DNA from 2 places in the Stenotrophomonas sp. LC732 genome. Region 2 is predicted to be linked to the other one. Evidence: riboswitches for the same ligand, from Rfam matches in the RefSeq annotation. Region 2 holds a riboswitch; the other holds the start of a gene.
The links. A riboswitch is a leader RNA that binds a small molecule or an ion and turns the genes downstream of it on or off. The one in region 2 is predicted to bind cobalamin.

Region 1 (10,422 bases), 360 kb from region 2:
GAGTTCCAGCTGGGCGAGCCCGGCGCCGGCAGCACCCTGCCCGCCGGTGACCAGGTGCGCGAGTTCTTCAACCGCATGCACAACCACATTCCCGAGCTGGACGAGCTGGCCGAGCAGCTGTTCGCCGAATGGGGGCTGTCGCCCGGGCATGTGGCACCGCGGCTGCGCCAGCTGCTGGCCGACCGCCATGGCGTGCTGGTGGAAGTGGCCGCACTGCAGGCCGGGCGCGAAAAGCGGCACTACGATGCCGGTGCGCGGCGGCTGTGGCTGCCCGATTACCTGGAGCCCGGACAGCAGGCGTTCCAGATGGCGGCCGAGCTGGCCCTGCACGGCTACCTGCCGCAGATCGATGCGGTGGTGGCGCGCGCCGGGTTCACCGATGAGGCACGCATCGCGCAGGCGCGGATCGGTCTCTCCAACTATTTCGCCGGTGCGCTGGTGATGCCGTACATGCGCTTCCTGCGTGCAGCCGAAACCAGCAGCTACGACATCGAACTGCTGGCGCACCAGTTCGGCGTCGGCTTCGAAGCGGTCTGCCACCGGCTGAGCACGCTGGCACGGCGCAGCGCGCCCGGCCTGCCGTTCTTCTTCATCCGCGTGGACCGCGCCGGCAACGTCTCAAAACGCCATTCGGCCACCGATTTCCACTTCTCGCAGGTGGGTGGATCGTGCCCGCTGTGGATCGTCTACGAGGCGTTCAACCAACCCGGGCGCATCCTCACCCAGACCGCGCGCATGCCCGATGGCCGCCGCCATTTCTGGCTGGCGCGGCAGGTCAGCAGTGGCCCGGTCGGCCATGGCCAACCGCGCAAGACCTTCGCGGTGGCGCTGGGCTGCGACCTGCAGCATGCCGAACGCCTGGTGTATTCACTGGGGCTGGATGTGCAGAGCCCGGGCAATTCGGTATCGATCGGCCCGGGGTGCCGGGTGTGCCCGCGCGAGGACTGCATGCAGCGCGCGTTCGCGCAGTTGCCGGGGCGATAGGGCGGGTTTGGCAGGGCCGCGCCCTGCACCCGTGGTAGCGCCGGCCGCTGGCCGGCAAGAGCAGCAACCACTGCGGGGTCAGATCCGTTTTCCTGCGGAAACGGATCTGACCCCGATTCGACCGCAGGACCGGCTCAGTAGATCGGGGTCACCTTCATCTGCGGCAGCGGACGCGGTGCGCCGTCGGTAAGGTCCGGGCCGAGGTCCTCCCAGGTGCGGCCCTGCTCGACCATCAAGCCCCACAACTGCTGCGAGGCCAGCCGTTTGTCTTCCGAGCCCAGCTTGTACGACGGTGGCGTCGGCTGACCGCTGGCGACCATCGCGTACGCCGCGCGGTAGGCCAGCACCTGCTGCGCCGGATCATCGGTGCGCGCCACTTCCAGCGTGTAGCGCTGGTAGGCCGAGGCCAGGTTGCGCCAGCGGATCCAGTAGTGGTTCTCGAACGAGAACGAACAGAAGCGCGCACCGGCCAGGCTGCCCTTGTCGGCAATGCGGGAGAGTACCTCCTGCGGCATGTCCAGGTTCATGCCGCCTTCGTCGCCCTGCAGGCTGACGTGCACGATGCGGTCGCGGTAGCCCGGTGCGCGCGCCTGCAGCAGGTCGCGCCAGTTCTGCATGGTCGCCACCACCGCGAACAGGAAACGACCCAGCTCGGCTGCGGCCAGTGGCGTGGCGATGGACTGGTAATGCCGTTGCCAGCCGTGGCGGTTTTCGGTGGGCAGGAACACCGCATGTTCCAGCGCCTGGCGGCCACCGCTGCCCTGGCTCACCGCTTCGGCGTGCTGTGGATAGACCAGGTTGATGGCGAAGGTCGGCCAGCGCGGCAGCGCGGCATCGAACAGATGGATCGGGAAGTTGCTGCTGATGCCGCCATCGGAGAACCAGCAGATGCGGAAGGCGGTGATCACCGGGCCGCAGGTCTGCCCGGCACTGGTCAGCCCTTCCATGCTGTCGGCAACGTTGTGCTCCTGGTCGGCCGCAGGGGCGGCCGGTTCGCAGCGTCGTTCGCGGCGTGAGGGTTCATGCAGCGGCACCGCGCTGATCAGCAGCGGGAAGCTCAGGCTCATGCGCGTGGCCACCAGCACCGGCAGCTTCGGGCCCTGCGGCAGGTGGTAATACTGCCGCCCGTCCACCTCCAGCGGCGGGCCGGCCTGGCTCACCAGCCACTGCACGACGCTGGCAGGAAACAGCTGTTCGAACTCCTCGCGCAGGAACCAGAACTGCGCGCCGCCCAGTGGCAGCGTGCGCGGCTCGTTGTGCGAGATGCAGGTGGTGATCATCTGCAGGCTGATCGCATGCGGGCTGTCAGGCTCACCGGCGTAGCGCGGCGCATCGTGCAGGTCGGCGAAGGTCAACGGTGCATCCAGCGGCTTGCCGGACAGCTGCTGCAGGCATTCATGCAACCACTCGGTCAGCGCCGGCCTGCGTGGATCGCGGCTGAGGCCGCTGCACAGGCCCAGCAGGTTGCGACGCGCCACCCGCGCGACCCGCAGCGCGGCACCGGCCACACCCGCACCGTAGGCGCACAGCAGTGATGGCAGCAGCGTGGCGGCCACGCCGCTCCAGCCACCGCCCCACCAGCCCAGGCCGAGCAGCAGCGCCAGCGACACCAGCACTTCCAGCGGCGCGATCTCGAATACCGCAACGGCCAGGCACAGCAGTTTGTGCGGCAGGCGGGCATTGCCGGTCAGCACCACCAGCAGCCGATAGGCCGCGCGCGCGCCGCGCGCCGGCTGGAACAGGCTGTAGATGAAGCCGCGCCGGGACAGCTGTGCCGACACCGCCGACAGCCCGCCATAGCCTGCATCGCCGGGCAGCTGCTCGCCGGCCTGCTGGCGGCGATCGCCGCAGGCCGCTGCAGCCGCCACCGCTGCCGCAATGGCGCCGGCTGAAGTGCCGCCGATGCTCTTGAAGCGATACTCGCGGGCCAGCGCCAGTACCGCATTGGGGTACACGATGCCGCTGGTGATGCCGCCTTTCATGACCAGATCGCAGTACTTGTCCGCCACTGTCTTGCCCCCGAGCATGCCGTCCGCCGCGTGGGTTGCAGTATGGCGCAGCGGCTTCTCAGGGCCTGAGAACAACGGCGCAGTCCGCGCACGCAATGCGCCGTTCAGCAGAAAGCACGGCTGCAGGCTTGACCCGCCCCGCCATCGGCGTAGCATCTGCAGCAAGCCAAGGGACAGACCCGCGGCTGCCACAACGACATGAGGGATTCTCATGGAATTCGACTATCTCGTCTTCATCGGGCGATTCGAGCCCTTCCACAACGGCCACGCCGCCGTTGCCCGCCTGGCCCTGAGCCGGGCCCGCAAGCTGATCTTCCTGGTCGGCTCTGCCGATACCCCCCGCAGCCTCCGCAATCCATGGACCGTGGCCGAACGCGCCGTGATGATCCAGGCGGCCCTCGACGGCCACACCGACCGTCTGCTGATCCGCCCGCTGCGTGACCACCTGTACAACGAAGCACAATGGATCGCCAACGTGCAGCGCCAGGTGGCTGACGCCCTGCGCAACGACGGTGCCGCCGCCGATGCCAGGGTGGGCCTGATCGGCATGGACAAGGATGCGTCCAGCTACTACCTGCGCGAGTTCCCGCAGTGGCCGCTGGTGGACGTGCAGCACACCGCCACCCTGTCGGCCACCGAGCTGCGGCGCTACCTGTTCGAGGCCGGCGACGTCGACTTCCACGGCGCGCTGCTGATGCTGCGTGGCAATGTGCCGGCGCCGGTGTACGACATGCTCGAAGCGTTCCGCAAAAGCGCGCCTGCGTATGGCCAGCTGGTGGCCGAGTACCGCTTCATCGAACAGTACAAGGCCGCCTGGAAGGATGCGCCCTACGCGCCCACCTTCGTCACCACCGATGCGGTGGTGGTGCATTCGGGCCACGTGCTGCTGGTGCGTCGCCGCTCGGAACCCGGCAAGGGGCTGTGGGCATTGCCCGGCGGCTTCGTCGGCCAGGAACAGAGCCTGCTCGACAGCTGCCTGCGCGAACTGCGCGAGGAAACCCGCCTGAAGATTCCGTTGCCGGTGTTGAAGGGGTCGCTGAAGGGCCAGCAGGTGTTCGACCACCCGGACCGCAGCCAGCGTGGCCGCACCATCACCCACGGTTTCCACTTCGAGTTTCCGGCCGGCGAGCTGCCGCCGGTGCGCGGCGGCGACGATGCCGACAAGGCACGCTGGATACCGGTGAGTGAGGCCCTGGACATGGGCCCGCAGCTGTTCGAAGACCACCTGCACATCCTGGAGTACTTCCTCGGCCGCGGCTGACCGGCCCGGCTTTCCCACTGGCGGATAGACCGCCGGTGCCACCCGACGCGAAGGAGCTTCCGTCATGCACTACCTCGATAATCTTCTCCTCAACACCGACAGCTACAAGGCCAGCCATTGGCTGCAGTACCCGCCGGGTACCGATGCCACGTTCTTCTACGTCGAATCACGTGGCGGACTGCACGATCGCACGGTGTTCTTCGGCCTGCAGGCGATCCTCAAGGACGCGCTGGCACGGCCGGTCACCCACGCCGACATCGACGACGCTGCTGCGGTGTTCGCCGCGCATGGCGAACCGTTCAACGAGGTCGGCTGGCGCGGTATCGTCGACCGGCTTGGCGGCCATCTGCCGATACGCATCCGCGCCGTGCCCGAAGGCAGCGTGGTGCCCACCCACCAGGCACTGATGACCATTGAATCGACCGATCCGGCCGCGTTCTGGGTGCCGTCGTACCTGGAAACGCTGCTGCTGCGCGTGTGGTACCCGGTCACCGTGGCCACCATCAGCTGGCACGCACGGCAGACCATTGCCGCGTTCCTGCAGCAGACCAGCGACGATCCGCAGGGGCAGCTACCGTTCAAGCTGCACGACTTCGGCGCGCGCGGTGTCTCGAGCCTGGAATCGGCCGCGCTGGGCGGTGCCGCGCACCTGGTCAACTTCCTCGGCACCGATACGGTCTCGGCCCTGTGCCTGGCGCGCGCGCACTACCACGCGCCGATGGCCGGCTATTCGATTCCCGCCGCCGAGCACAGCACCATCACCAGCTGGGGCCGCGAGCGCGAGGTGGACGCCTACCGCAACATGCTGCGCCAGTTCGGCACGCCCGGTGCGATCGTGGCGGTGGTATCGGACAGCTATGACATCTACCGCGCCATCAGCGAGCACTGGGGTACCACCCTGCGCGATGACGTGATCGCCTCGGGCGCCACCCTGGTCATCCGCCCGGACTCGGGGGACCCGGTGGAGGTGGTTGCCGAAAGCCTGCGCCGGCTGGATGAAGCGTTCGGCCACACCCTCAACGGCAAGGGCTACCGCGTGCTCAACCACGTGCGGGTGATCCAGGGCGATGGCATCAACCCGGATACCATCCGCACCATCCTGCAACGCATCACCGACGACGGCTACGCCGCCGACAACGTAGCCTTCGGCATGGGCGGTGCGCTGCTGCAGCGGCTGGACCGCGATACGCAGAAGTTCGCACTGAAGTGCTCGGCGGCGAGGGTCGAGGGTGAGTGGATCGACGTCTACAAGGATCCGGTCACCGATGCTGGCAAGACCAGCAAGCGCGGCCGCATGCGCCTGCTGCGGCGCCTGGACGATGGCAGCCTGCATACGGTGCCACTGCCGGCCAACGGCGACGACACCCTGCCGGACGGCTTCGAGGACGCAATGGTGACCGTGTGGGAGAACGGCCGCCTGCTGCACGACCAGCGGCTGGACGACATCCGCACGCGGGCGGCCGTGGGGCATTGAAGGTGCATCCCGACCGGGGTCAGAGCCCGCTGCGTGGCAGCGGGATCCGACCCCTTCCTTCCGCTGGGGTCGGATCCCGTTGCAGCGTAGCGGGTTCTGACCCCTGCGCTCTTGACCGGCGCCACCAACAGGTCCACCTTGCACACGCCGAAGGTATCCCTCCCATCGCTGCGGCGCGGGGAGGGAATTAAACGGGAATCCGGTGAAGGCGCCTCGCGCGTCCATTCCGGAGCTGCCCCGCAGCGGTGAATGGAAACGAATCCTGCCAACAGCACTGGGCTCGCGCCTGGGAAGCGGCGGGTAGTAGGTGGGCTGCGGCCCGTGTCCATCAGCCCGAATACCGGCCCCGGCCGGGGGACACGACCGTCCCCTGACTCGACCTGGAATCTCCGCGGGGAGGTTGCCGGGGCCGTCGTTGTCCTGCGCGTGCAGGCAGCATGGCCGCGCGCGTCCTGTTCACGGTATCCGGCCAGACCCGTTCACCCACGCACTGATGCATGGGCCACCGCCGTTGCCGGCGGTCCATGCGGTACCTGACGATGACCGAGCTCCAACGCCCCACCCTGACCCTGCCCGCCGACGGCAAGCGCCTGCTGCTGCATTCGTGCTGCGCGCCCTGTTCCGGCGAAGTGATGGAGGCGATCACCGCCTCCGGGATCGACTACGCGATCTTCTTCTACAACCCCAACATCCACCCGGTGAAGGAATACGAGCTGCGCAAGCAGGAGAACATCCGCTTCGCCGAGCAGCACGGCATTCCTTTCATCGACTGCGACTACGACACCGACAACTGGTTCAGCCGTGCGCGGGGCATGGAAAACGAACCCGAACGCGGCATCCGCTGCACGATGTGCTTCGACATGCGTTTCGAGCGCACCGCGCTGTATGCGCACGAGCACGGCTACGACACCATCAGTTCGTCGCTGGGCATCTCGCGCTGGAAGAACATGGCGCAGATCAACGACTGCGGGATCCGCGCCGCCTCGCGCTATGAAGGCCTGCAGTACTGGGACTACAACTGGCGCAAGGGCGGCGGCGCCAGCCGCATGATCGAGATCAGCAAGCGCGAGCAGTTCTACCAGCAGGAATACTGCGGCTGCGTGTACTCGCTTCGCGATGCGAACCGCCATCGCCGCGAGAATGGCCGCGAGCGGATCAGGATCGGCCTGCTGTACTACGGGCAGGACGCTGGGACGCCACAGGGCGATTGACGTGCAGGCATGGGGCGGCCACGCTGGTCGCCCCTTCTGTTGTAGCGGACCTGCCATGACCGCCCTGCCCGCCGATGTCGCCCTGCTGGTGATCGACCTGCAGCCGGACTTCATGCCCGGTGGCGCCTTGGCCTGCGACCAGGGCGATGCGCTGGTGGCACCGATCGCCGATCTGTTGGCGCAGCGCCGCTACCGCACCGTGGTGGCGACCCAGGACTGGCACCCGGCCGACCATGCCTCGTTCGCCAGCCAGCACCCCGGCCAACGCCCGTTCGAGACCATCCTGCTGCACGCGCAGCCGCAGACCCTGTGGCCGGACCACTGCGTGCAGGGCAGCGCCGGTGCCGCGCTGCACCCGGGCGTGGACTGGACCGTGGCCGACCTGATCCTGCGCAAGGGCACGCGCCAACAGGTGGATTCGTACAGCGCCTTCCGCGAGAACCATGGCCCCGATGGCGAACGCCCGGCCACCGGCCTGGCCGGCTGGCTGCACGAACGCCGCATCCGCGAAGTGCACGTGTGCGGCCTGGCCCGCGACTACTGCGTGCTGTGGAGCGCGCAGGATGCGGTGAAGTCCGGCTTCCGGGTGAAGTTCCTGTGGGACCTGACCCGGCCGGTGACCGAAGCCAACGACGCGATGGTGCGCGATGCGCTGGGCAAGGCGGGAATCGCGACCGCCTGACCCACAACGGTAGTGCCGGCCGCTGGCCGGCAACGCCTGGATCCCTGCAGTTGCCGGCCAGCGGCCGGCACTACCGGATCACACCCGTGGGTAGCGCCGGGCCATGCCCGGCGGACCTGGAAGGGGCAGCACGTTACCGGAACACCACCGTGCGATGCCCGTTGAGCAGGATGCGGTGCTCCACATGGCGGCGCACGGCGCGTGCCAGCACCAGCGATTCGGTATCGCTGCCCAGCCGCACCAGCTCGCGCGGCGCCATGGCGTGATCCACGCGGGCCACGTCCTGTTCGATGATCGGTCCTTCGTCCAGATCCTCGGTGACGTAGTGCGCGGTGGCGCCGATGATCTTGACCCCGCGCGCGTGCGCCTGGTGGTACGGCTGCGCGCCCTTGAAGCTGGGCAGGAAGCTGTGGTGGATGTTGATCGCACGCCCGGCCAGCGCGCGGCACAGCGTGGGTGACAGGATCTGCATGTAGCGCGCCAGCACCACCAGGTCGATGCGCTCGCGCTCGACCAGGTCGATGATCTGCTGCTCCTGCACCGCACGCGTATCGGCGGTCACCGGCAGGTGGTGGAACGGTACCTGGTAGGACGCGGCCAATGGCGCGAAGTCGGCGTGGTTGGAGGCCACCGCGGCAATGTCGACCTTCAGCTGGCCGCTGTGGGCGCGGAACAGCAGGTCGTTGAGGCAGTGCCCCTGCTTGCTGACCAGCACCAGCAGGCGTGCCCGGCGGCGGCCATCATGCAGCTGCCAGTCCATGCCGAAGCCTTCGGCAAGCGTGGCCATCGCGGCGTGCACGGTCTCCAGCGGCAGGCCGGCGTCACGGTCGAAATGCACGCGCAGGAAGAAGCGGCCGCTTTCCTCATCGCCGAACTGCTGGGCGTCGAGGATGTTGCAGCCGTGGTCGAACAGCAGGCCGGACACGCGATAGACGATGCCGGTACGGTCGGGGCAGGACAGGGTGAGGATGGAATCGGGGCGCATCGCCACAGTGTAGGGCAGCTTCCTGCCCAGCAGCCGGATGATCACCGATGCAACCGAACCGCTTGGTTCAGTCCCAAGCGATACTTGGCCATCACCGTGGCAAGCTGGTCGGTCATGAACCTGTTGCAACTGATCCGCAGCTTCACCCGCACCGCAGAGACCGGCAGCATTGCCGCCGCGGCCCGCATCCTTGGCATCAGCGCCACCGCAGTCGGCCAGAACATCAACCGGCTGGAAGCGCATCTGGGCGTACGGCTGCTGAACCGGAGTACGCGCCAGCTGGCGCTCAGCGAGGCCGGCGCGCTGTACCTGGCGCAGGTCCGCCACATCGAGGCCGACCTGGCGCGCGCGCAGACGATGGTCACCTCCGGTGATATCGAACCGGCCGGGCCGCTGCGCATCGCCAGCAGCAGCGCGTTCGGCCGCCACGTGCTGGCCCCGTTGCTGCCGTCACTGCAGCAACGCTACCCGCAGCTGCAGCTGGAACTGCGCCTGACCGACCGCGCCGTGCAGCATGGTCCAGAGGCGGTGGATGCCAGCATCCGCATCGGGGCGCAGCTGGAGGATGGGGTGGTCGCGCGACAGCTGGCGCGTGTTCCGTTCGTGTTCTGTGCCTCGCCGGCCTACCTGAAGGCCCATGGCACCCCGCAGGAACCATCGGATCTGGGCAGCCATCGCGGGCTGCTGCACCGCTTCCCCACCGATGGCCGGCCGTTGCGCTGGGGCCTGCTGAAGGACGGCCAGCGTGTGGACGCCGTGCTACCGCCGAGCATGGTCTGCGATGACATCGATGCGCTGGCGTCGCTGGCGGCGGCCGGTGCCGGCATCACGCGGTTGGCTGCGTTCGTGGCCCAGCCCTACCTGCGCGATGGACGCCTGCAGGCCGTGTTCGGCGCCGACAGCACGTGGCGTCCGGAGCCGATGGAGGTCTATTTCTGCGTCAGCGATCGCCGCGACTTCACCGCCAAGATCCGCGCGCTGTTCGAGCACCTGCAGGCCGGCATGGCGCCGGCCTGGCGGGTGTGAGCCTCAGGCCTTGAACACGCCGCGCGCATCGCGCGGCTCGCAGCGCAGGTACTGCGGCGCCGGTTCCACGCTGTCGCGCAATGCGGCGGCGGCATGCCACGGCCAGCGCGGGTCGTAGAGGATGCCGCGCGCCAGGGCCACGGCATCGGCGTGGCGATGGCGCAGGATCGATTCGGCCTGCTCCGGTTCGGTGATCATGCCCACGGCGATCACCGGCATGCGCACCTTGGCCTTGATCGCCGCCGCGAACGGCACCTGGTAGCCCGGACCGACGGTGATCTTCTGGCGCTCGTCCAGGCCGCCACTGGAGACATGCAGGAAATTGCAGCCGCGCGCGTCCAGCACCTGGGCCAGCGCTTCGCTCTGCACCAGATCCCAGCCGCCCTCGACCCAGTCGCTGGCGGAAATGCGCACGCCCACGGCGACCTTGTCGGACACCGCCGCGCGTACCGCGTCGAACACTTCCACCAGCAGGCGCAGGCGGTTCGGCAGCGACCCACCGTAGCCATCGGTGCGGCGGTTGCTCAGCGGCGACAGGAACTGGTGCAGCAGGTAACCGTGCGCGGCATGCAGCTCGATCAGCTCGAAGCCCAGGCGCTCGGCGCGCACCGCACTGGCAGCGAAGGCGGCGATGACCTCGGCGATGCCGGCTTCGTCCAGTTCCTGCGGTGCCGGATCGGCGGCATGGAACGGCAGCGGCGACGGCGCCACGGTGGCCCAGCCACGCGCATCGCCGGCCGGCAACTGGCCACCCCCGTCCCACGGACGGGCGGTGGATGCCTTGCGGCCG
Region 2 (10,422 bases):
GAGCAGGCCGTGCATGCCGCGGGTCGTGAGGTCGACCTGGCCGAAGTGATGCCGGTGTTCATGGCGCACTACCGTGAGTGCCTGCTGCGCAGCCCGCGCCTGTTCGATGGCGTGGCCGAAGCGCTGATGCAGCTGCGTGCAGGCGGTGTTCCGCTGGCGATCTGCACCAACAAGCCCGAAGCGCTGGTGCCGCCACTGCTGCAGCACCTGGGCATTGGTGATGCGTTCGCGCTGGTACTGGGCGGCGATTCGCTGCCGCAGCGCAAGCCCAGCGGTGAGCCGCTGCGGCACATCGCTGCGCACTTCGGGCTGGCGGTGGATGCCTGCCTGATGGTGGGTGATTCGTTGACCGACTACCGCGCCGCCGAAGAGGCAGGCATGCCGATCGCACTGGTGCGTTACGGTTATCCGCGTGGCCTGGACCTGGCCACCGCACAGGCGGTGGCGGTGATTGACGACCTGCGTGAGTTGCCGGGGCTGGCCGCGGGCGTTCGGGTGTAGAGCCGAGCCCACGCTCGGCTGCTTCATTGCGTGAGCCGAGCATGGGCTCGGCTCTACAGTAGATCGGCGCCGGGCGATGCCCGGCGCGCGCCTTCATTTCGGCTGGTAACGCACGCTCAGCTGGTACTCGCGGCCGGGCTGGTTGAACCACGCCACCGTCTCGTAGCGGCGGTCGAACACGTTGGCGGCACGTGCCAGCAGCGACCACGCCGGCGTCAGCGCGTACTCGGCGCGCAGGTCCAGCGTGCCGTAGCCGCCGACCTTCACCGCGTTGGCGGCATCGTCATAGCGCTTGCCCGCACCCTGCACGGTCAGGCCGGCGCGGAAATCGCCGAAGCGGCGGTCGACGTCCAGGCGCGCGGTCTGCTGTGCACGGCGCGGCAGCCAGTTGTCGAACTGGGTGCTGCCATGGGTGCGGTTGCGCGGGTCGGTGTAGCTCAGCTGCGCGTTGAGGTCGAAGCCGGCCAGCAGCACGCCACCGGTCAGTTCGGCGCCACGGATGCGCGCCTTCTCCACCTGCTGCATTTTCATCGTGGACGCATCGTAGGTGATCAGGTCATCGATGCGGGTCTCGTACACGTCCAGGCCCCAATGCCAGCCCTGGCCCTGCTGCGAAACACCGAGGTTGGCGCTCTTGGACTTCTCCGGCTTCAACGTCGGCACGCCGCTCCACGGGTCGTACAGGTCGCTGAAGGTCGGTGCCTTGAAGGCGGTGCCGTAGCTGGCATTGACGCGCAGGCCGTGGTCCAGCTGCATTGCCCAGCCGAGGCTGCCGGTGGCATGGTTGCCGAACTGCTGGTTGTCGTCGTTGCGTGCGCTGGCCTGCAGCTGATGGCGGCCGAAGCGGCCCTGGTACTGCACGAACACGCCGGTGTTGCGACGGCTGTCGACGAGGTAGCCCGCGCTGCTGCCGTCCAGGTTGTCTTCGCTCCAGTCCACGCCGGTGCTCAGCAGCTGGCTTCCGGTCAAGGTGAAGTCACCCTGCAGCGAGGCGCTGTCGCGGTGGGTCTGCGCGCTGCCGCGTGCGCCGAAGTCGCCGAAGTTGTCCGATTCGTTGTCGCTGCGGCCGACGTTGGCGGTGAACGCCAGGCGCCCGGACGGGGTGTAGCGCACCTTGCCGGCCAGCACCTGCTGGCGGGTTTCCGAGTAGTTGTAATAGCCGTCGTAGTGGTTCTTGCCGTCGGCGCGCAGCGCACTGCCTTCCACATTCCACTGGTCGTTGAAGGTGTAGCCGCCACGCAGGCTCTTGGACAGGTTGCGGTAGCCGTCGCGGTCGGGTTCGTCAGCGAAGCAGCCGGTGAACAGCGTCGCCGAGCCACGGCAGGCATCGACGCCATCGGAATGCTGGTAGGCGATGTCGGCGCCGAACCAGCCGCGTTCGGTGCCACCTCCGATGCCGCCGCTGGCTTCGCGCAGGCCGTTGCTGCCACCACCGAGCTGGAAGTGCGGAGCAAAATCGCCCTGGTTGCGGCGGGTGAAGATCTGGATCACGCCACCGATGGCGTCGGCGCCGTACAGGCTGGACTGCGGGCCGCGCACGATTTCCACGCGTTCGATCTGCGCCAGCGGCAGGTCCTGGTACATGGCCAGGCCGAGGTCGGCACTGTTGATGCGCACGCCATCGACCAGCACCACGGTGTGGCCCGAGTTGGTGCCGCGCAGGAACAGCGAGCTCTGCTTGCCGAGCCCGCCGGCATTGGTCAGGTTGATGCCGGCGCGGCCGCGCAGCAGTTCCTGCAACGAGGTGGCCTGGCTGGATTCGATCTGCGCGCGGTCGATCACCTGGGCTGGTGCGATGCTGTCCTGCAGGGCGATCGGGGTGCGGGTGGCGGTGACCAGGATCTGGTCGAGCGCGGTGGTGTCATCGGCGGCCTGGGCCAGCGCGGGCAGGGCGGCCAGCACGGCCAGGGACAGCATTCGGGACTGCAGCTTCATGGGGGACTCCAGGTGCCACGCACGCCCGCGTGGCGAAGGGGAGGAGCCGCGAAGGCAGGCATGCGCCGACGCCGCAGCGCAGGCTGCGGTCATCCAGCGCCATGCCCACCGCACCGCGACCTGAGGCTTCCGGGCCGGTCTCCGGGCTTGCCGCCGGGTGGCGCGAGGCCACCGTCCAGGCGCCTTCCCATGCCTGCGGCACAGTGGCGTTGTTGCCTGGAACTGACGTGCTTACCGTTGCGGGGGCAGCGCCGGCCTGGCGTGGATTCACGCGTCACCGGCTTCCCGTTTCAACCTGCCGGCCGTGGCCGCAGGTCACCTGGAAGTGCGCGCAGTCTACGGCATCGCAGGCGGCCCGTAGCGTCGAGCGTACCCGACTGCCTTTGCTGTGCCCTTAGAATGGTCCCTCGATCCCGTGGTGCCGTTGCCGATGTCCGCCCGTTTTCCGCTGTTCCCGCGTTGCCTGTACAGGACGCACGCATGATCCTCGACCTGGTCCGCCATGCCGGCAACGGTCGCGATGAGTTCCTCGATGGCCGCAGCGATCCACCGCAGCTGGCCCGCCTGCCGCAGGAACTGGTCGAGGCCTACGCTGCGCAGCCCTGGGAACGGGTGATCAGTTCGCCGCGGCTGCGCTCGCTGCACACGGCGATGGCCCTGGCCACCCCGCGCGGGCTGGACGTGGAAGCGGAGGAGGAATGGGAAGAGCTGGATTTCGGCGATTGGGACGGGCAGTCGCTGTTCGACCTGCCGGAGGATGCACTGGCGGCCTTCCATGCCGATCCGCATGCATACCCACCGCCCAACGGTGAGAGCTGGGGCCACTTCGAGCGGCGTATCGCGCGCGCGCTGGATCGACTGCTCGATGATGACGACCCGGTGCCAACGCTGGTGGTCAGCCATGGCGGCCCGCTGCGCATGGTGCTGTCGCAGGTCTGCGGCCTGCCGATGTCGCTGTGCTGGGCACTGCGCATCGACCACGGCACGCGCCTGCGGGTACGGCTGGAACGTGGCGAAGCCGGGCTGGCAGGCGAGCTGCTGGAACTGCAGCAGCCGTAACCCATCGGTAGTGCCGGCCGCTGGCCGGCAGTCTCAGGAATGTTGAAAAGACCACGCAGTTGCCGGCCAGCGGCCGGCACTACCGGTGCGGTCAATCCTCGTCCGCATCCTCGGTCACGCTGTCTTCCGCGTCATCGTCGGCATCGAAGCGCTGCTCATGCACCGGACCCGACGCCGGGCCGGCCGCCTTCAGCGGATGCGCGGCGATGCGTGCTTCGTAATCCTGCACCAGCGCCTCACGCTGCGGCTCGCTCAGTTCCTGCCAGTGGCAGTCCAGCAGCGCGCCTTCCAGCGAGTACAGCAGGTTCAGGCTGGGCTTGAAGCCGGCGCGCTTGACCTTGACGAAGGCGCCGACTGCGCCGGTCGCAACCAGGTCCTCGCGGCTGCGCAGGCCGACCTGGCGCAGCCACGCTGCACTCTTGGGGCCGATGTTGCGCAGCTTCGGTGCGCTCATCCCAGCGCCTCGACGAACACGCGGGCGATGGCTTCCAGGCCGGCCTGGTCATCGGCATCGAAGCGGCCGATCTTCGGGCTGTCGATGTCGAACACGCCGATCAGTTCATCGCCGCGCAGCAGCGGCACCACCAGTTCCGAACGCGAGGCCGAATCGCAGGCGATATGGCCGGGGAAGGCATCGACGTCGTCCACGCGCTGGGTCACGCGCTGGCTGGCGGCGGCACCGCACACGCCCTTGTCCAGCGGGATGCGCACGCAGGCCGGCAGGCCCTGGAACGGGCCGACCACCAGCTCCGTGCCGTCGTACAGGTAGAAACCCACCCAGTTCAGGTCGGGCAGGGCGTGGTAGACCAGTGCGGAGAGGTTGGCCGCGTTGGCGATGCGGTCGGACTCGGCGTAGACCAGGCCACGGGCCTGTTCCAGCAGCTGGGCGTATTGTTCCGGCTTGCTGCCGGTAAGCGAGGCATTGGCGAACATGCCCGCAGTCTAGCAAGCGCGCCGGGCCGGCGATAATGCACGCTCTGTTGCCCTGTTGGAGCCCATCGATGCCGTTGCCCGCTACGCTGCCGCCCGCCCTGTTCATTACCGGCACCGATACGGAGATCGGCAAGACCGCGGCCAGCACCGCGCTGCTGCAGGCGCTGCGCCGGCGCGGCCTGCGCGCGGTGGGCATGAAACCGGTGGCCAGCGGCAGCGAAGACCTGGGGCAGGGCCTGCGCAACGAAGACGCGCTGGCGCTGCAGGCGGCCAGCTGGCCGGTGCCGGACTATGCCGATCTGAACCCGTATGCGCTGCGGCAGCCGCTGGCACCGGAGCTGGCCGCTGCCGAGGACGGCGTGCGGGTGGAACTGGCGCCGATCGTGGCTGCGTTCGCGCGACTGCGCGCACAGGCCGACATCGTGGTGGTGGAAGGCGTCGGTGGGTGGCTGGCGCCGGTCTCGGCCACGCTGGACCAGCTGGACCTGGTGCGAGCACTGCAGTTGCCGGTGCTGCTGGTGGTGGGCATGCGGCTGGGCTGCGTCAACCATGCGCGGCTGACTGCGCAGTCGCTGCAGGCCAGCGGCGTGCAGTGCCTGGGCTGGATCGGCAACCACATCGACCCGGCGATGCAGCGCCAGGATGAGAACATCGCCACGTTGCAGCAGCGCCTGCCGATGCCGTGCTGGGGACGGCTGCCGCATCTGCCGGGTGCGGATGGCGAAGCGCTGAGCGCGCACCTGCTCGAGTGATCCTGGGTAGTGCCGACCGCTGGCCGGCAACCGCATCCACCCGGTGATCCCGATGTTGCCGGCCAGCGGCCGGCACTACCGTGCTGCGGCCGCCAGCTCCCGCGCGATCGCGCCCAGTCGTTCCACCGCGCCAATGAAGCGCGCATCCAGGGTCTGGCAGCACGACAGCCGCAGGCAGTGGCGGTATCGCGCGCCACGTGAATAGACCTGGCCGGGCATGAACACGATGTCCTCCTGCAGCGCTCGCTCGAACAGCTCGCGCGTATCCACGCCCGGCAGTTCCAGCCACAGCAGGAATCCGCCCTGCGGTTCGGTGGCGCGGGTGCCGGCCGGGAAGTGCTCGGCCACCAGCTGGCGCAGCCGTCCCACCTGGTCGCGGTACAGCCGGCGCATGCGATGCAGGTGGTGCTCGTAGCTGCCGGCTTCCAGATAAGCCGCGACCGCGTCACCGAGCAGCTGCGGCTCGCCGCCGGTGGACTGGAATTTCAGCAGCGCGATGCGCTCGGCGAAGCGGCCGCCATCCAGCCAGCCGATGCGGTAATCCGGCGCCAGTGTCTTGGAGAAACCTCCGACCACCATCACCCAGCCGTCGCGATCGAAGGCCTTCAGCAGGGGCGCCGGCGGTTCGCAGAACTGCAGCTCGGCGTACACCGCGTCCTCGATCAGCGGCAGCTGCCGTGCGTTGACCAGCTCGGCCAGGCGCTGCTTGGCGGCGGTCGGCATGGTGCAGCCGAGCGGGTTGTGCACGGTCGGCATCACCACCAGCGCGGCCAGCGGTGTGTGCTGCAGCAGCGCGTCCAGCGCACCCACATCCAGTCCGTGCTGCGGATGGGTGGGCAGCTCGATGGCCTGCAGGCCGAGGTTGGCCAGCAACGGATACAGGTTGAAGTAGGACGGTGCCTCGATGCCGACCGCATCACCGGGCTGGGTGACCGCGCGCAGCGCCAGCTGCAGGCCCTCCATCGCACCATGGGTCAGCAGCAGGCGTTCGCTGCGGGTGTGCAGCCCCATGCGCGGGCCACGCCGCACGATCTGCGCCAGCAGCCGTGGCGAGCCGTTGGGGCGCGCGTAGGTCTCCACCGTCTGCTGGCCGTGCCGCAGCACCTGTGCGGTATGCCGGGCCAGCTGCGCGCCCGGATAGAACTGGCGCCCCCGCGGACCGGCAAAGGCCAGGTCGATCACACCGGGGCGGCGCTGTGCTTCCAGCACGCGGGCCATCAGCACCTGCTGCAGTGGTGCGGTGGGTGCGGACGGGGTATCACGCAGCGAACGCTCTGGCACCGACAAGCGCGGCGCCACCTCGAAGCCGGCTTTGGGCCGCGGAATGACCAGGCCGGCGTCCTCCAGCTGGCGATAGGCGGCAATCACCGTGTTCAGGCTGAGCCTGCGCTGCAGGGCCATCTGCCGCAGCGAAGGCAGGCGGCTGCCAACCGGAAGGCGTCCGCCGTGGATGGCCTCGGCCAGCTCATCGGACAGCCGTTGGTAGCGGGGTGGGATCATCGCGCTCTGGTCATCTGTATCCATCGAATTTCCCATCATCTGGTGCTGTACCCATGATGATGGCGAGCCTAGCATGTCGTTGTCGGCCGGGCCTGATCGGGGCACGGCCGATACTTCCCAAACGCACGGCTGGATGGCCGTGCGTCTTTTTCTGTGTGTAGAGCCGAGCCCATGCTCGGCTGCACTTCCGCCAACAGCAGCCGAGCGTGGGCTCGGCTCTACAGAGAGCACCGCCGAGCGTCGGTCAGCCCAAGGGGGAATGCCGGCTACCGCATCGGCACCAGCACCGCCTCGCGCCGGTACAGCGCCGGGAACTGCCTGCCCAGCGCGGCCAGCTTCGGTGCGTCGTAGTAGCGGATGTAGGCCGCCTGCGGGTAGTTGGTCATGTAGTTCTGGTGGTAGCTCTCGGCCGGGTAGAAGCGTTGGCCGCTGACCAGCTGGGTGACGATCGGCGCGCGGTAGCTGCCGGCCTGGCCGAGCTGGGCGATGTAGGCGCGGCTGGCAGCCTGCTGGCGTGCGTCGTCACTGAAGATCGCCGAGCGGTATTGGCTGCCGTGGTCCGGCCCCTGCCGATTGAGCTGGGTCGGGTCGTGCACCACCGAGAAGAACACCTGCATCAGCTGCCCGTAGCTGACCTGGCGCGGGTCGTAGTCGATCTTCACTGCTTCGGCATGGCCGGTCTGGCCACCGCTGACGCGCTCATAACGCGCATTGGCCGCACTGCCACCGATGTAGCCGGACACGGCATTGCTCACGCCCTTGACGTGCTGGAACACGCCCTGCACACCCCAGAAGCAACCACCGGCGAACACCACGCTGGCGTGGCTGGCGTCATCGCGGAACGCCGCATCGCCGGTGGGGGCCGGCAGTGCCTGGATCTGCGCGCTGGCCTCGACCGGCGCCGCAATCGCGCCGTGGTCAACCAGCAGCACACCGGCAATCAAGGCCGTGGCCACCAGGCCGGCCACACCGGCGGCGATGCCCTGTTCAAAGGAGAGTTTCATCATGTCCTCCCGGTTCAACCGAAGGTGAAGGCATAGGCCTGCACGCCCGCATCGAGGAACTCGATCTCGAAGCGATGCGGACCGACTGCGCCGCGCTGGCGCACCAGCTGGTACAGGCGGTGCTCGTCGACCACGCCACTGCCATCGGCACCAACATCACTGCCGGCATCGGCGGCGGGCAGCGCTTTGCCGTCCAGCCAGACGCGGAAGCGCACCGGCCTGCCGTCCTCGCTCGGTGCCAGCACCAGGTGCAGGTCGCGCGCATGGAACTGGAAGGCGATGCGGCCGCCGGCCTGCTGCAGCTGTGCGGCCTCATCGGTGACGGTCCAGCGCCCGGACAGCCCCCACTGGTTCAACGCCAGGGTGGCCGGCAGCGTGTAGTCGAACGCGGCGTCGCTGCGCTGCCCGCCGGGCGAGGCGAACTGCTCGGCGCGGGCGTGGCCCAGGTAGGTTTCCGGCGAACGCAGGTTGCCCATGTCGGCCTGCACGGCCACGCCCTTCAGGCCGGCGGCAGCGGGATCGGCCGGTGGCGGCAGATTGGTCTGCCCGGCTTCGGTCAGCAGGCGACGGATCATCTGTTCCGAGCGCGCATAGTTGCCCTCGCCGAACTGGTGGCCGCGGATATTGCCCTGCGCGTCGACGAAGTACTGCGCCGGCCAGTAGCGGTTGTTGAAGGCGCGCCAGATCGTGTACTGGTTGTCCAGCGCCACCGGGTACTCGACCTTCAGCTGCTGCACCGCTTTCATCACGTTGCGTGGGTCACGCTCGAAGGCGAACTCCGGCGTGTGCACGCCGACCACCACCAGGCCGTGGTCGCGGTAGCGTCGCTCCCATTCGTGCACGAACGGCATCGCGCGCAGGCAGTTGATGCAGGAATAGGTCCAGAAATCGACCAGAACCACCTTGCCGCGCAGCTGCTGTGCACTCAGGGGCGGGCTGTTGAGCCAGCCAGTGGCACCGTCCAGCGCGGGCAGCGTGCCCTCCACCGGCAGCGCTGCATCGGCACCGGCATTGGCGCCGGCCATCATCATCATCGGCGGTGCCGCCGGCTGCGCGCCGGGCACTGCATCCAGCAGGCGTTGCTCGATACGGGCGGTGCTGACCGTGGACAAGCGGGTCAGCAGGCCGGTATCCCAGCCGAGGCCGATCGCCACGACGGCCAGCAGCGCGGCCACACCCAGCACCTTGCGAAGTACATCGCCGAGGCCGAGCCGCGCCTGCATCGCGCGGAACACCCGGCCGCCGATCCACACCGCCAGCGCCAATGCGGTGATCGCACCCAGTGCGTAGGCCAGCAGCAGCGCAGTGGTACCGACGCTGGCGCCATGCAGGGCGGCGCCGGTTAGCACCAGACCGAGGATCGGCCCGGCACACGGTGCCCACAGCAGGCCAGTGGCGATGCCGATCAGCAGCGAGGTCCACGCGCCGCCGTGCCCCGCGGCATCCGCCGCATCGGCGCGCGCACTCAGGCGGGCACCCATGCGCTGGAACGGCGCCAGCAGGTGGTCGGCCAGTCGTGGCCAGAGCAGGGCGACCGCGAACAACGCCATCAGCAGCAGGGCGACCCAGCGTCCGACCTGGTTGGCCTGTGCCACCCATTGGCTGCCCACCGCGGCCAGGCTGGCGACCACGGTGAAGGTGAGCGCCATGCCCAGCAGCAGCGGCAGCGTGCTGCGCAGGAACGGGCGATCGGCACGCGCGAACACGAACGGCAGCACCGGCAGGATGCAGGGGCTGAGCAGGGTCAGCGCGCCCCCCAGATAGGCAAGCAGCAACAGCAGCATGGTCAGGCTCCGGAAGCAGGGGAAGAACCGACCGGCACCCGCCAGCCGTCGGCAGTGCCATCCGTGGCGCCGGGAGCGAACACCATCGCCGCACCGTTCATGCAGTAGCGCAGCCCGGTGGGGCGTGGCCCATCGTTGAACACATGGCCGAGATGGCCGCCGCAGCGGCGGCAATGCACCTCCACCCGCAGCATCCCGAAGGTGACGTCGCGGTCTTCGCCGATGGCGTTGTGCAGCGGCGCCCAGAAGCTGGGCCAGCCGGTACCGCTCTCGAACTTGGTGGACGAGGAGAACAGCGGCAGTGCGCACCCGGCGCAGGCGAAGGTGCCCTGCCGGTGTTCCTTGTTGAGCGGGCTGCTCCAGGGGCGCTCGGTGGCCTGCTGGCGCAGCACCGCGTACTGCGCCGGCGTCAGTCGCTGGCGCCACTCGGCATCGCTGTGCATGACCTCGAACTGTCGCGACGGGCGCGCTTCGGCGGCGGCCGGGGCGGCGCGGCTGCAGGCCCCCAGGCCGAACAGGCCGGCGGCGGTGGCGACACCGCCCAGGCCCAGCAGATGGCGGCGGGAGAGGGACATGGCGGACTCCGGGAAGGGGCGACGGGGCCATGCTGCGCCCGCCCGGGTCAACGAATCCTCACGCAGGATTCAATTTTTCGTGAGGTATCGGCGGCCGTCCCGCGCCACAATGCAGCCAGCCTCCCCACTGGCCCCGAGCTGCCGATGTCGACCAAACGCGTGCTGATCGTTGAAGACGATGCCCACATCGCCGACCTGCTGCGCATGCACCTGGGTGATGAGGGCTACGACGTCGCCCATGCCGCCAGCGGCGATGCCGGCCTGCGCCTGCTCGAGCAGGACGGCCCGTGGGATGCGCTGGTGCTGGACGTGATGCTGCCCGGCGTGGACGGGCTGCAGGTGTGCCAGCGCGCACGCGCGATGGCGCGGTATGTCCCGA

Region 1: it holds a riboswitch for cobalamin, as region 2 does, so the genes downstream of both, ACT6SE_RS22570 (epoxyqueuosine reductase QueH) here and btuB (TonB-dependent vitamin B12 receptor) in region 2, are expected to answer to the same signal.

Annotation. Positions count from the first base shown of each region.
Region 1 covers NZ_CP199214.1:4,798,794-4,809,215, reverse strand. Annotated here, with positions in the region: gene ACT6SE_RS22590 (helix-turn-helix domain-containing protein) at 1-984, shown strand, start outside; gene ACT6SE_RS22585 (patatin-like phospholipase family protein) at 1,119-3,011, opposite strand; gene ACT6SE_RS22580 (bifunctional nicotinamide-nucleotide adenylyltransferase/Nudix hydroxylase) at 3,205-4,254, shown strand; gene ACT6SE_RS22575 (nicotinate phosphoribosyltransferase) at 4,319-5,728, shown strand; cobalamin riboswitch at 5,862-6,091, shown strand; gene ACT6SE_RS22570 (epoxyqueuosine reductase QueH) at 6,253-6,939, shown strand; gene pncA (bifunctional nicotinamidase/pyrazinamidase) at 6,995-7,621, shown strand; gene purU (formyltetrahydrofolate deformylase) at 7,755-8,606, opposite strand; gene ACT6SE_RS22555 (LysR family transcriptional regulator) at 8,721-9,632, shown strand; gene ACT6SE_RS22550 (NADH:flavin oxidoreductase/NADH oxidase) at 9,636-10,422, opposite strand, start outside.
Region 2 covers NZ_CP199214.1:270,855-281,276, forward strand. Annotated here, with positions in the region: gene gph (phosphoglycolate phosphatase) at 1-501, shown strand, start outside; gene btuB (TonB-dependent vitamin B12 receptor) at 595-2,436, opposite strand; cobalamin riboswitch at 2,552-2,774, opposite strand; gene ACT6SE_RS01385 (histidine phosphatase family protein) at 2,917-3,495, shown strand; gene ACT6SE_RS01390 (TfoX/Sxy family protein) at 3,587-3,949, opposite strand; gene ACT6SE_RS01395 (GAF domain-containing protein) at 3,946-4,428, opposite strand; gene bioD (dethiobiotin synthase) at 4,497-5,180, shown strand; gene ACT6SE_RS01405 (aminotransferase-like domain-containing protein) at 5,256-6,704, opposite strand; gene msrA (peptide-methionine (S)-S-oxide reductase MsrA) at 6,947-7,684, opposite strand; gene ACT6SE_RS01415 (cytochrome c biogenesis protein DipZ) at 7,699-9,468, opposite strand; gene msrB (peptide-methionine (R)-S-oxide reductase MsrB) at 9,471-10,043, opposite strand; gene ACT6SE_RS01425 (response regulator transcription factor) at 10,188-10,422, shown strand, end outside.